DNA from 3 places in the Streptomyces sp. NBC_01497 genome. Region 3 is predicted to be linked to each of the others. Evidence: riboswitches for the same ligand, from Rfam matches in the RefSeq annotation. Region 3 holds a riboswitch; each other region holds the start of a gene.
What was found. Region 3 has a riboswitch for cobalamin ahead of OG310_RS20615 (HoxN/HupN/NixA family nickel/cobalt transporter). Riboswitches for the same ligand answer to the same signal wherever they lie in the genome.

Region 1 (4,449 bases), 3.1 Mb from region 3:
ACGTGCAGCAGGACCGGCGCCGGCCCGGAGCCCGCTCCTTCCAGCAGGACGGAAGCGCTCACGAGAACGGTGGCTCGCGTGTCGCGGCCGGAGGTCATGAGCCGGGCTGTTCGTCGTCGCGTGAGGCATCGGCGTACACGCTGCGGGGACGGCCGAGTCGACCCCTGTGACCCTCGTGAGCCCCCTGGTCCAGTGCGATCAGCAGCCGGCGCCCGGGCTGCCTGCGCACGGTGAGGCAACCCCCGACGTCGCGCGGGTGCGATGCGATCACACGCGCTGTCCCCCACGATCTCCCGTGGCGTGCGCTGCGCCTATGGGCCCCTCGCGCCTCTCTCCTGAGGTCCGATGCCCGTCGCGCGCGGCCGGGGCCGCCGCTGGACGCCCCGGCCGCGCGCGACTCCCGGTCAGGAAGAGGCGAGCTCGTTTCGTACCGTGCGGGTCGCGCTGACGATGTTCTCCAGTGAGGCGCGGGTCTCGGGCCAGCCTCGCGTCTTCAGACCGCAGTCGGGGTTGACCCAGAGCCTGTCGGCGGGAATGGCCTTCAGCCCGGTGCGGAGCAGGTCGGCGGCTTCCTCGGCGCTCGGAACGCGTGGCGAATGGATGTCGTACACCCCTGGCCCGGCTTCACGCGGGTAGCCGTGCGTGGCGAGTTCGTGCGCGACTTGCATGTGGGAGCGGGCGGCCTCCAGGCTGATGACGTCGGCGTCGAGGTCGTCGATCGCCTGGACGATGTCGCCGAACTCCGCGTAGCACATGTGGGTGTGGATCTGGGTTTCCGCTCGCGCCCCACCGGTCGTGAGCCGGAACGCCTCCGTGGCCCACGCCAGGTAGGCGGCGCGGTCCGCGGCCCGCAGCGGGAGCGTCTCCCGCAGCGCGGGCTCGTCCACCTGGACGACGGAGGTGCCGGCCGCCTCCAGGTCGTCCACCTCGTCGCGCAGGGCCAGGGCGACCTGCCGTGCCGTGTCGCCGAGAGGCAGGTCGTCGCGGACGAAGGACCACGCGAGCATGGTGACCGGACCCGTGAGCATGCCCTTGACCGGTCGATCGGTCAGGGACTGCGCGTGGGCTGTCCAGCGCACGGTCATCGGCTCCGGCCGGGAGATGTCACCGACCAGGATCGGCGGCCGGACGTAGCGGGTGCCGTACGACTGCACCCAGCCGTGCCGGGTGGCGAGGTAGCCGGTCAGTTGCTCGGCGAAGTACTGGACCATGTCGTTGCGCTCGGGCTCGCCGTGCACCAGGACGTCCAGGCCCGTCCTCTCCTGGAAGGAGATGACGTCCTGGATCTCGGTCCTGATGCGCTCCTCGTATCCGGCGGTGTCGATGCGCCCCGCGCGAAGGTCGGCACGGGCGCCGCGCAGTTCCGCGGTCTGCGGGAACGAGCCGATCGTGGTCGTGGGCAGGAGGGGCAGGCCGAGGTGCGCGCGCTGGGCCGTGGCCCGCTGGGGGTACGGCTGGGAGCGGTGGGCGTCGGCCTCGGTCACGGCCGCGGCGCGGGCGCGGACGGCCGGGTCCCGGGTGACGGGGGATTCGGCCCGGGACGCGAGGGCGGCGCGGTTCGCGGCGAGTTCCGCGGTGATCGCCCCGGTGCCGAGGGACAGGCCCGTGGCGAGCGTGACGATCTCCGCGGTCTTCTGCCGGGCGAATGCCAGCCAGCGCAGGATCTGCGGTGCGATGTCCCGTTCCGCCGCCGTGTCCAGCGGGACGTGCAGCAGGGAGCAGGACGCCGACACGTCGACCCGGTCGGCGAGACCGAGCAGCGTGCCGAGGGTGGCGAGGGACTTCGTCAGGTCGTTGGCCCAGATGTTGCGACCGTTGACCACTCCGGCGACCAGACGCTTGCCGGGCAGGCCCCCGACCGCCGCGAGGGCGTCGAGGTTGGCCGCCGCGGGCCCGGTGAAGTCCACCGCCAGTCCCTCGACCGGTGCTTTGGCCAGCACCGGCAGCGCGTCCCCGAGACGGTCGAAGTAGGAGGCGACCAGCATCTTCGGCCGGTCGGTGAGTGCCCCGAGATCCCGGTAGGCGCGTGCGGCGGCATTCAGCTCGGCCGGGGTGCGGTCCTGGACGAGGGCCGGCTCGTCCAGCTGCACCCACTCGGCGCCCGCGGCGTACAGGTCGGCGAGGACGTCGGCGTACACCGGGAGCAGCCGGTCGAGCAGAGTGAGCGGGTCGAAGTCGCCGGGCACACCGGGGGCGGGCTTGGCGAGCAGGAGATAGGTGACAGGACCGACCAGGGCCGGACGGGCGGCAAGGCCCAGCGAGAGGGCTTCCCTGAGTTCGGTGACCTGCTTGGCCGAGTCGGCCGTGAACACGGTGCCGGGGCCCAGCTCGGGCACCAGATAGTGGTAGTTGGTGTCGAACCACTTGGTCATCTCCAGCGGCGCGACGTCCTGCGTCCCGCGTGCCATCGCGAAGTAACCGCCGAGCGGATCGGCGGTGACGGCGTCCCGGTGGCGCTCGGGGATCGCGCCGACCATCACCGTGGTGTCAAGGACGTGGTCGTAGTACGAGAAGTCGCCCGTCGGAACCTCGTCGACGCCGGCCTCGGCCAGGTGCCGCCAGTTGTCACGGCGGAGTTCGGCGGCGGTCGCCAGAAGGCCGTCCGGGGTGACGCGGCCTTTCCAGTAGCCTTCGATGGCCTTTTTCAGTTCTCGGTTCTGTCCCTGACGGGGGTAGCCGTACACGGTGGCCCGTGCTGCCGCGGCTGCGGACTTGCTGGTCACGGAAATCTCCTTCGCGAGATGACTCCTGAGGATCCCGGCGAGGGGATACGGAGGCGAAGGGAGGACAGACCGGACGGTCCACGCGCGCTGTCGGCGCGATGCTCCGTCCGGTGCGTACGCCGACCCGCCCACGAGGTCACCGGGAGGTCCGCGTACGAGGCTGGCTCCGCACGCGGGCAGTTGGCAGGTCTTCGGACTCGCGGGCACGCCCTCCCGGGGGAGGACATCTACTGGCCGTCGCTTCCCAGGCCCGTACCTTCAGGCCCAGTGCTGATGACGGCGGTCGTTCCCGCTCACCGCTGCGGGGCAGTCCCGGATTCCCACCGGGTTCCCTCTTACGACGCGTCTGCCTGGCGGGCAGGGCGAACCAGCTGCATGGTCCAGCCTAGACGGCGCGGCGCGTCTTGGGCAGCACCGCTCGGAACGTGGGACGCGAAAGGAGACGGCGATCCGGCCTGCCCGGGGGGCGGGGCCCGGGAAGACCTCCGCCACCGGGCCCGGCCGCGGGATCCGCCGTGCCTCACGGCTGGCGTGCTGCGACGGCCCCGGTCCGGGCGATGTCCCGTCGGTGTCCTCATCGCCTTCGGGACCCCCTCGCGCCCGCGGGGTCCGTGCCCCGTGCGGGACCGCCAGGGCCCCGGGGAGACAGTCGTGGGAGGAGTGGTCCCGGCCTGAACACTGTCAGTGACGGTACGGGGTCGATGCCGGTCAGGTCATGACCTGTGTCCTTGGTCAGCGAGGGGGCCGGCTACCGGGCGGCCCGGTCGGCGGCCGGCGGTGCCGGCCTGTCCCCGCCGAGCAGTTCGAAGGCCTTCCACATCCGGGCGTAGGGGCCACCGCGGGAGAGCAGTTCGTCGTGACTGCCGATCTGCTGTACGCGACCGTCGCCGAGGACCGCGATGCGGTCGGCCGCACGGGCGGTCTGGAGCCGGTGGGCGATCACGATCGTGGTGCGGTCCCGCGCCACGCGCTGCATCGCCTCCGTCACGCGGGCCTCTGTGGCGAGGTCGAGGTTGGAGGTGGCCTCGTCGAGCAGCAGGATCACGGGATCGACGAGTTCGGCGCGGGCCAGCGCTATCAGTTGCCGTTGTCCGGCCGAAAGGGAGCGACCCCGTTCGGCGACCTGGTGGTGGTAACCGCCGGGCAGAGCGGCGATGAACTCGTGCGCTCCCACCGCTCGCGCGGCTGCTTCGACCCGCGCGTCGGTGGCGTCGGGGCGCCCGTAGGCGATGTTGTCGCGCAGCGTGCCGGTGAACAGGAACGCCTCCTGGGGTACGTAGCCGAGCTGCGCCCGGAACCAGGGTGTGTCCAGTGTGCGCAGGTCATGGCCGTCGACCTGGATGCTGCCGGTCACCGGGTCGTAGAAGCGGGCCAGCAGCTTGAGAGCCGTCGATTTCCCGGCTCCCGTCTCCCCGACGAGCGCGAGGGTCTCACCCGCGGCGATCGACAGGTCGACGCCGCGCAGCGCCTCCGGTGGTCTGGCCATCGCCTCGTTAAAGCCCGGCAGCGGCCGGGCGTCGGCCGGTCCCCTGCGTTCGCGGCGCTCGGTCCCGGAGGCCGTGGGATAGGCGAAGCGCACGTCACGCAGGCTCACCGCGCCGCGGAGGCGCTCGGGGACGCGGGGCCGGTCAGCTTGGGGGGTGCTGGTGTCCAGGTCCATCAGTTCGCCGATCCGGCCCACGGAGATACGTGTCTGCTGCCAGGAGTCGAAGACCTGGGAAAGCTG
Region 2 (4,449 bases), 2.2 Mb from region 3:
GCCCGGCGCGGGCCGGCTCGCGTGGATGCGGCTCCGCGCCGCCGGCACCGGACCGCCCCGGCCTCCCGCGTCTCTTCGCCGCCGCCCACCCGGGCCCGCTGTCACACCCCTCCCGCACACTGGACGGCATGGACTTCACGATCAGGCGGGCGGAGCCGGGCGAGTACGCGCGCATCGGCGCGATGACGGTGGACGTGTACATCGGGGAGGGCCTGGTGGCGCCGGACAATCCCTACGGAGAGCAGTTGCGGTCCGTGGAGATACGGGCGCGGGAGGCGGAGGTGCTGGTCGCGGCGGACCCCGACGGCACCCTGCTCGGCGCGGTGACGTACGCGGGGGACGGCGGCCCCTGGGCCGAGGTCGCGCGGGCCGACGAGGCGGAGTTCCGGATGCTGGTCGTCGCGGCGGCGGCCCGCCGGCGCGGGGTTGGCGAGGCGCTGGTGCGCGCCTGCCTGACGCGAGCGCGCGAGGCGGGCCACCGGGGGGTCGCGCTGTCCACGGAGGCCCGCATGACCTCGGCGCACCGGATCTACGAGCGGCTCGGGTTCCTCCGGGATCCCTCGCGCGACTGGTCGCCGCGCCCGGGAGTGGACCTGCTGGTCTACGCGTTGGCGTTCTCCTAGACCGGTCCCCGGGACGCGAGCCTGCCGTATCGGGCGCGTGCGTCGCGGACCCGAACGGGCCGCCGGCGGGCCCCGGCGCGCGGGGCGCCCGGAGCGCGTCGGCCGGGCCCGGCCCCTCAGGACACGGCCAGGGGCCCCAGCCGGGTCTGCGCGAGATCCAGCCACCGCTCGACGTCGGCGGGGCCGTGGTGCCGGACGGCCCAGTCGGCGAGGCGCAGGCTCATGTGGGCCCACAGGGGCAGCAGGACTGCGGGAGGCAGCGCGTCGAGCACGGCGTCCAGGCGCTCCACCACGCCCGGTTCGCACTGCAGTCCTTCGAGTCCGAAGCGCAGGGTGACGAGGTCGAGCCGCCGGTCCCCCCGCCCGGCGCCGTCCCAGTCGACCACTCCGCTCAGCGAGCCGTCGGGGGCGGCGAGCATGTTGCCCGGATGGAAGTCGAAGTGCACGGCGTCGTCCGGGGGTCCGGGGCCCGCGGCGACGGCACGTACCCGCCGCTCCAGCGCGGCCGTTCGCCGGCTGTGCTCGCGCAGGGGCCCGTGCAGACAGAAGCCGGGGCCGTCGTCCTGGAGGTGGAGGCCGACCCGCGGGATGTCCGGGCGGCCGGCCAGCCGGCCCGCCATCGACTCGCTGAGTGCGAGCGCCCGGTCGAGGGCGGTACGGGTGAACCGCCGCACGGCACGGCCGGGCAGCACCTCCTGGACGATCACCGCGGCGTTACCGGTCCGGGCCGCCAATTCGGTTGCGGGGCACGGGAATCCGTCGCCGCGCAGCAGTTCGCAGACGGCGAGCGGTCCGGCGCGCAGAGCGGCCACGGAGGTGTCCGGCCGCCAGGTGAGCACGGACCGGTGACCGTCCTGCCACCGCACGTACGCGGCCCCGACCTCCCCGCCGCCGCAGGGCCCCTCGACCGTCAGCCGGACCCCGGTTGCGGCATACACACCCTCGGCCGCACGCGCCGCGTCCAGGGGCCGCACCCGCCGCGCGGAGCCCACCCGCTCCCCCGTGTCCGGTCCTCCGGCGGCTCGTTCCCGGGCGTCATCCGCACCGCGAGGCAGCGCTCGGGACGCGCCGGGCCCGGGGTCGCGAGCGGTCACGGGAAGCACCTCCTCCGGCTCCGAACGATATCCCAGCGGGCCGACGGCACGGCACGCGAACCGCCACGCGACACAACATCTAGTGGTCGTTGCGCGCTGCGCCCCCAGATGTATGCTCATGCCGCTGCCGCCGCAGGGGAATCCGGTGTGACTCCGGAACTGTCCCGCAACGGTGTACGCGGCGTGCCCCGGCACGCCCGCACAAGTCCGAGTACCTGACGGCAGCCGCCCCGGCGCGGTGCCGGGGCCGCCAAGGACGTCCGGGTCTCGTGGAGCGGGCCGGTGGACGCGGTGGTGCCCTGCCCTGCCCGGGCCGGTGCCCCCGTCGCCGCGCCCTGCCTCGCCTGGCCCGCCCAGCGAGGAGAGCTCTCAGCGTGACCATCGCACCCGCGGAACCCGTCTCAGCGCGACTGCTGAGGATCCTCGGCGACCTCAGCGCCGACCTGCCCGATGTCGAGCCCGGGCGGGTGGCCGCCGCCGCGCTGCGCGGCCGCAGCGCCCGCGCCGACTCGGCCGAACTGCGGGGCCTCGCGACCGAGGCCGCCGCCGGGCTGATCCCCGAGGACCCGGCGTACGGCCGCCTCGCGGCCCGGCTGCTGGCGCGCGCCGTGACGGAGGAAGCGGCGGGCGAGGGCGCCGTGTCGTTCTCGGCGTCGATCGCGGTCGGCCTGCGCGAGGGGCTGATCGGGGACCGTACCGCCGCGTTCGTCGCCGCCCACCGGGTGGCGCTGGACGCGTTGGTGGACCCGGACGCGGACGACGGTTTCGAGTACTTCGGCCTGCGGACCGTGTACACGCGCTACGTGCTGCGCCATCCGACGACGCGCCGGGTGATCGAGACGCCCCAGCACTTCCTGCTGCGGGTGGCGGCCGGGCTCGCCCGGGACACCTCCGAGGCGGCGCTCGCCGAAGTCGCGGAGCTGTACCGGCTGATGTCGCGCCGGGAGTACCTGCCGTCCTCCCCCACGCTGTTCAACTCCGGCACCAGCCACCCGCAGATGTCGTCGTGCTACCTGCTGGACTCGCCGCTGGACGAACTGGACTCGATCTACACCCGATACCACCAGGTGGCCCGGCTCTCGAAGCACTCCGGCGGCATCGGGCTGCCGTTCTCGCGGGTGCGGGCGCGTGGTTCGCTGATCCGGGGCACCAACGGGCTGTCGAACGGCATCGTCCCGTTCCTGCGGACCCTGGACGCCTCCGTCGCCGCCGTGAACCAGGGCGGCCGGCGCAAGGGCGCCGCCGCCGTCTACCTGGAGACGTGGCACGCCGACATCGAGGAGTTCCTCGAACTGCGGGACAACACCGGTGAGGAGGCCCGCCGCACCCACAACCTGAACCTGGCGCACTGGATCCCGGACGCGTTCATGCGCCGGGTCGCCGCCGACGAGGACTGGTCGCTGTTCTCGCCGTCCGACGTGCCGGAGCTGACCGACCTGTGGGGCGATGCCTTCGACGCGGCGTACCTGGCCGCCGAGCAGGCCGGTCTCGCCCGCAAGTCGCTGCCCGCGCGGGAGTTGTACGGCCGGATGATGCGCACCCTCGCGCAGACCGGCAACGGCTGGCTGACCTTCAAGGACACCGCGAACCGCACCGCCAACCAGACGGCGGAGCCGGGCCGGGTCATCCACTCCTCGAACCTGTGCACCGAGATCCTCGAAGTCACGGACGACTCCGAGACCGCCGTGTGCAACCTCGGCTCGGTCAACCTGGGCGCGTTCGTCGCGAGCGGCCCTTACGCCGGGGTGGACACGGCCCTGGACTGGGTGCGTCTCGACGCGGCCGTCCGCGTCGCCGTGCGCTTCCTCGACCGCGTCGTTGACCGGAACTTCTACCCGACCGAGGAGGCCGGGCGGTCCAACTCCCGCTGGCGGCCGGTCGCCCTGGGCGTGATGGGCCTGCAGGACGTGTTCTTCACCCTGCGGCTGCCGTTCGACTCGGACCCGGCCCGGGAACTGTCGACCCGGATCGCGGAGCGGATCATGCTCACCGCGTACGAGATGTCCTGCGACCTCGCCGCGGCGGACGGTCCGTTGCCCGCCTGGCGGGAGACCCGCGCGGCGCGCGGTGTGCTGCACCCGGACCACTACGCCACCACGCACCACTGGCCCGAGCGGTGGCAGGCGCTGCGTGCCCGCGTCGCGACGACCGGGATGCGCAACGCGCTGCTGCTCGCGATCGCCCCGACCGCGACCATCGCGTCGATCGCGGGCGCCTACGAGTGCATCGAGCCGCAAGTCTCCAACCTGTTCAAGCGCGAGACGCTGTCGGGCGAGTTCCTCCAGGTCAACCCGTACCTGGTGGCCGATCTCAAACGGCTAGGGCTGTGGAGTGCGGCGACCCGGCAGGAACTGCGCGACGCCAACGGCTCGGTGGCGGGCGTCCAGGGGGTGCCCGCCGGACTGCGGGCGCTGTACCGCACGGCGTGGGAGCTGCCGCAGCGGGCGCTGATCGACCTGGCGGCGGCCCGTACGCCCTACCTCGACCAGGCCCAGTCGCTGAACCTGTTCCTGGAGACACCGACCATCGGCAAACTCAGCTCGATGTACGCGTACGCCTGGCGGCAGGGCCTGAAGACGACCTACTACCTACGCTCGCGCCCGGCGACCCGCATCGCGGGCGCGGCCACGGCCCGCGCCACCACCGCTTCCGTACCGCCGCAGACGGCCCCCGGCCCGGTTCCCGCGCTCGCGCCCGTCGCCGATCAGGACGCCGTCGCCTGCTCCCTCGAA
Region 3 (4,449 bases):
CGGAGGACATCGTCCAGGACGCCTACCTGCGCTGGACGCGCACCGACACGGCCACCGTCCGCGAGCCGCGCGCCTTCCTCGCCACCGTCACCTCGCGGCTGGCCCTCGACCAGTTGCGCTCAGCCCGCGTCACGCGTGAGGCGTACATCGGCCCGTGGCTGCCCGAACCCGTACCCACCGGTGAACTCGGGCCGCTCGACACGGCCGAGCTGCGCGACACCGTCTCGTACGCCACCGTGCACCTGCTCCAGCGGCTCTCGCCGCCCGAACGCGCGGTGTTCGTGCTGCGGGAGGCGTTCGCGCTGCCGTACGAGGACATCGCCGGGGTGGTCGGCGGCTCGGTCGCGGGCTGCCGGCAGACGTACCACCGGGCGCGCGGCCATCTCGACCGGGACGACAAGCGGTTCACGGCGTCGCGGGAGGACCATGTCCGGCTCCTCGAACGCTTCCTGACCGCCGCGACCAGCGGCGACCTCTCCCAACTGACCGCTCTGCTCAGCGAGGACGTCGTCTCCTGGAACGACGGCGGCGGCCGGGTGCGTGCCGCGCTGCGGCCGATCAGGGGCCGCAAGAAGGTGGTCGCGTTCCTCTCGGCGCTCGCGGGCCGCCACACCGTCTCGGTGGACTCGCTCGTCGACGTCAACGGCGCCCCGGCCCTCTGGCTCGGCGCGGACGACCGGCAGCAGTGCCTGACCCTGGACATCGGCGAGGGGGGCGTGGTGCGGGGCATCTACATCGTCCTCAACCCCGACAAGCTGACCCGGGTGCGGGCGGCGGCGGGGGCCTGACGCCCGCCGCGTCCAGCACCCGGCCCGCGCGGCACGCGGGCGAACTCCCGTTTCCGGGGGGTGGGTACGTGCGCCGGGGCGCCGGGCCACCGGGCCCGACCGACCCCAGGACGTCAGCCCCCGGAGTCCGGCCGACTCCGGGACGTCAGCCCCCGGAGTCCGACCGACCCCGGGACGTCAGCCCCCGGAGTCCGACCGACCCCGGGACGTCAGCCCCCGGAGTCCGACCGACCCCGGGACGTCAGCCCCCGGAGTCCGACCGACCCCGGGACGTCAGCCCCCGGAGTCCGGCCGACTCCGGGACGTCAGCCCCCGGAGTCCGGCCGACTCCGGGACGTCAGCCCCCGGAGTCCGGCCGACTCCGGGACGTCAGGCCTCCGGTGACGGGTTCTCCGCGCCGTCCGGCGCCGCCGCTCCGGCCGCCCCGGCGGCCCGTACCGCCCAGCGCTGCTCCACCTTCGCGAAACGCCAGTACGCGAGCGCCGCCGCCCAGACCGCCACGAACAGGCCGACGATGAGGTAGCCCACGTTGCCGAGGTCGAGCCCCGCCACCCAGTCGGTGACCCCGTCGCGCAGGCCGAGCTTGTCGTGCAGGACGCCGACGAGTTCGATCGTGCCGATGAGGAACGCCACCGCGATCGACAGGCCCGTGATCGCCAGGTTGTAGAAGACCTTGCGGACCGGATTGGCGAACGCCCACTGATAGGCGAAGTTCATGAACGTGCCGTCGAGCGTGTCGAACAGGCTCATACCCGCCGCGAACAGCAGTGGCAGGCTGACGATCGCGTACCAGGGCAGCCCGGCCGCCGCCCCGCTGCCCGCCATGACCATCAGGGTGACCTCGGTGGCCGTGTCGAAGCCGAGTCCGAACAGGAAGCCCAGCGGGTACATCTGGCCGGGCCGGGTGATGGAGCGGGTGAAGCGCTTGAGGATGCGGTTCATGAAGCCGCGCGAGTCCAGGTGCGCCTCCAGCTCCGCCTCGTCGAACCGGCCCTCGCGCATCGCGCGGAACACCCGCAGAATGCCCGCGAGCGCCACCAGGTTGAGCGCCGCGATCAGGTAGAGGAAGCCGCCGGAGACGGACGTGCCGACGGTGCCCAGCGTCCTGTGCGTGCCGGAGTCGTCGTCCATCAGGATCCCGGCGAGGTGCGCGCCGCCCGCGACGAGCGCCGCCATCGCCACGACGACACTGGAGTGGCCGAGCGCGAACCAGAAGCCCACGGAGACGGGCCGTTTCCCGTCGGCCATCAGTTTCCGCGTGGTGTTGTCGATGGCGGCTATGTGGTCCGCGTCGAACGCGTGCCGCATGCCGAGGGTGTACGCGGTGATGCCGAGGCCGATCCCGAAGGCCTGCGAACCCACCTCGTAGTGGTGCGGGACCACCAGTAGGAACAGGACGCCGAACGCGACGACATGCAGCGCGGCTATCACCGCCAGCAGGCCCGCCGTGCGGACGGTGTCCTCGCGCCGCCAGGCGAAGGGCCCCGATGTCCGCGCGGACGCGTCCCTCGGGGCGGACATGGACGTGGGCACGCTCAACTCGGTCACGCTCCAGCACCTCGTGGATCAACTCGTGAGATGCCGTGGCCGGTCTCCTGGCTGACGGGTCCGCCGGCGCGCGCGGCAGCACCGCGTACGCAGGCACGCTCTCCGTCCGGCCTTCCCGGTCGCCCTGGGGCGGCCAGTGGCCTGGGTACCGCGGACGGGGAGCTTCCCGATCACAGTGGCGAGGGCCGCTCCGGCCTCGGACCTCACTGGTCCTCACCGGTCTTCCCGTGCACCACGGCCCGGCCACAGTACGGTTCGCGCAGATCGCTTGCAAGATTGCACAGATGCGCAGGTGTGGAAGATCACAAGGGCGAGCGGCGCGCGCCCCGCGGCTGAGACAATCGGCCCCATGCATCTCGTACCGGCCGAGCGCGCGGATCACCGGATCATCGACGGACACCTCGTCTGCGACGCCATCGCCGCCATCGGAGAGCCCGACGACGTCCACGCGGCCGCGGACCGCTTCTCGCTCCTCGCCGAGCCGGGGCGGCTCGCGCTGCTGCTCGCCCTGCGGGGAGTGGGCCCGATGGCCGTGTCGGACCTGGCCGTCGCCACCGGCATGAAGGACCCCGCCGTCTCCCAGGCGCTCAGACTGCTGCGTTCCGCGGGCGTCGTCGCGGGCGCGAGGGACGGCCGCATCGTGCGCTACCGCCTCGTCGACACCGCCCTGGCCGCACTGCTCGACCAGGTGCGGCCCGCCCAGCCGGCCGAGCCGCCGCACGCGGACCAGCACACCCACGGGACGCGGCCGGCGCTGCCCGCCCCCACGGGCGCGGGCGCCGCCACCAACTGAGCGGGCCCTGACGGACGGTGGCGGAGGCCACCGGGGCGTACGGGCTCAGCCGTCCTGGGCTGCCGTCAACTCCCCGGTGCCGTGCGGGCGGCGAACAGAAGCCGTTATCACCAGGGCAGTTCGCCCTCCGCACTGACGAACCGGGGGCCCGGCGCGCGGTCGTCCACGGCCGCCCCCACGATCGTCGACGCCCCCTCCGTCACGTGCCGGAAGCCCCGGTGCCCGTTGAGGTCGGTGGCGGTGTAACCCGGGTCCACGACACGGAACCTGACGTCGGGGCAGGTCTGCTCGTACAGCAGTGTCAGCATGTTCAGGGAGGCCTTCGACGAGGCGTACGCGGGGAACGGGGCCCACCCCGGCACAGCCGTGCGCAGCTCCGGGTCCGCCGTGAGGCCGACGGAACCGAGCCCGCTGCTGACGTTCACGACGACCGCGCCGGGGCCCGACAGCAGGGGCAGGAACGCGTGGATGGTCCGTACGGGCCCGAAGACGTTCGTCTCGTAGACCCGGCGCAGTGTGTCCGCCGCCGACTCGTCGGGGCCCGCGACGGCGCCGGTGATGCCCGCGTTGTTGATGAGGAGGTCGACACGTCCGGCCTCGGCGCGCACCACCTCGGCGGCGGCGCGCACAGAAGCGTCGTCGGTCACGTCGATCAGCAGCGGTCGGGCGCCCAGTTCCGCCGCGGCGCGCTTCCCGCGCTCGGCGTCGCGTGCCCCCAGATAGACGGTGTGGCCCCGCTCGATGAGCAGGCGGGCGCTCTCGTGGCCGAGGCCCTTGTTGGCTCCGGTGATGACGGTGATGTTGCTGGTGTGGTCGGTCATGGCGTCCACACTCCGCCGGTCCGCCGCCCCCCGACAGAGACCTCTTCGGCGTGGGGACCGGGCAGCGGGGGGACCGGCAGTACCAGGCTGTCGCGGCTCCGGCCGCCGATACTGGACGGGTGAGCGAAGAACCGCACAGTGCCCGGGTCACCGCCGCCGGGACCGGCCACGGTGACCTCGGCCGCGCCCTGCGGCACTGGCGCGACCGCACCCGCCCCGACGACGCCGGCCTGCCCGCCCGGCTGACCTCGGGCACCCGCCGGGCCCCCGGCCTGCGCCGCGAGGAACTCGCGCAGCTCGCCGGGCTCTCCGTCGACTACGTCGTACGGCTGGAACGCGGGCGCGCCACCTCGCCGTCCCCCCAGGTCCTGCACGCCCTCGCCCGCGCCCTGCGGCTGACGCCCACCGAGCGGGACCACCTGTTCCTGCTCGCCGGCCAGGCCCCACCGCCGGACGGGCAGGTGTCCCCGTACATCCCGCCGACCGTGCAGCGCCTCCT

Region 1: another riboswitch for cobalamin. It lies ahead of metE (5-methyltetrahydropteroyltriglutamate--homocysteine S-methyltransferase); the one in region 3 lies ahead of OG310_RS20615 (HoxN/HupN/NixA family nickel/cobalt transporter).
Region 2: another riboswitch for cobalamin. It lies ahead of OG310_RS11215 (ribonucleoside-diphosphate reductase subunit alpha); the one in region 3 lies ahead of OG310_RS20615 (HoxN/HupN/NixA family nickel/cobalt transporter).

What each region holds. Positions count from the first base shown of each region.
Region 1 covers NZ_CP109427.1:7,942,044-7,946,492, forward strand. Annotated here, with positions in the region: gene metE (5-methyltetrahydropteroyltriglutamate--homocysteine S-methyltransferase) at 405-2,723, opposite strand; cobalamin riboswitch at 2,889-3,110, opposite strand; gene OG310_RS33555 (ABC transporter ATP-binding protein) at 3,472-4,449, opposite strand, start outside.
Region 2 covers NZ_CP109427.1:2,646,227-2,650,675, forward strand. Annotated here, with positions in the region: gene OG310_RS11205 (GNAT family N-acetyltransferase) at 129-623, shown strand; gene OG310_RS11210 (phosphotransferase) at 740-1,717, opposite strand; cobalamin riboswitch at 1,829-1,954, shown strand; gene OG310_RS11215 (ribonucleoside-diphosphate reductase subunit alpha) at 2,092-4,449, shown strand, end outside.
Region 3 covers NZ_CP109427.1:4,887,957-4,892,405, forward strand. Annotated here, with positions in the region: gene sigJ (RNA polymerase sigma factor SigJ) at 1-788, shown strand, start outside; gene OG310_RS20615 (HoxN/HupN/NixA family nickel/cobalt transporter) at 1,158-2,309, opposite strand; cobalamin riboswitch at 2,357-2,588, opposite strand; partial or broken gene OG310_RS20620 (ArsR/SmtB family transcription factor) at 2,686-3,027, shown strand; gene OG310_RS20625 (SDR family NAD(P)-dependent oxidoreductase) at 3,237-3,950, opposite strand; gene OG310_RS20630 (helix-turn-helix domain-containing protein) at 4,070-4,449, shown strand, end outside.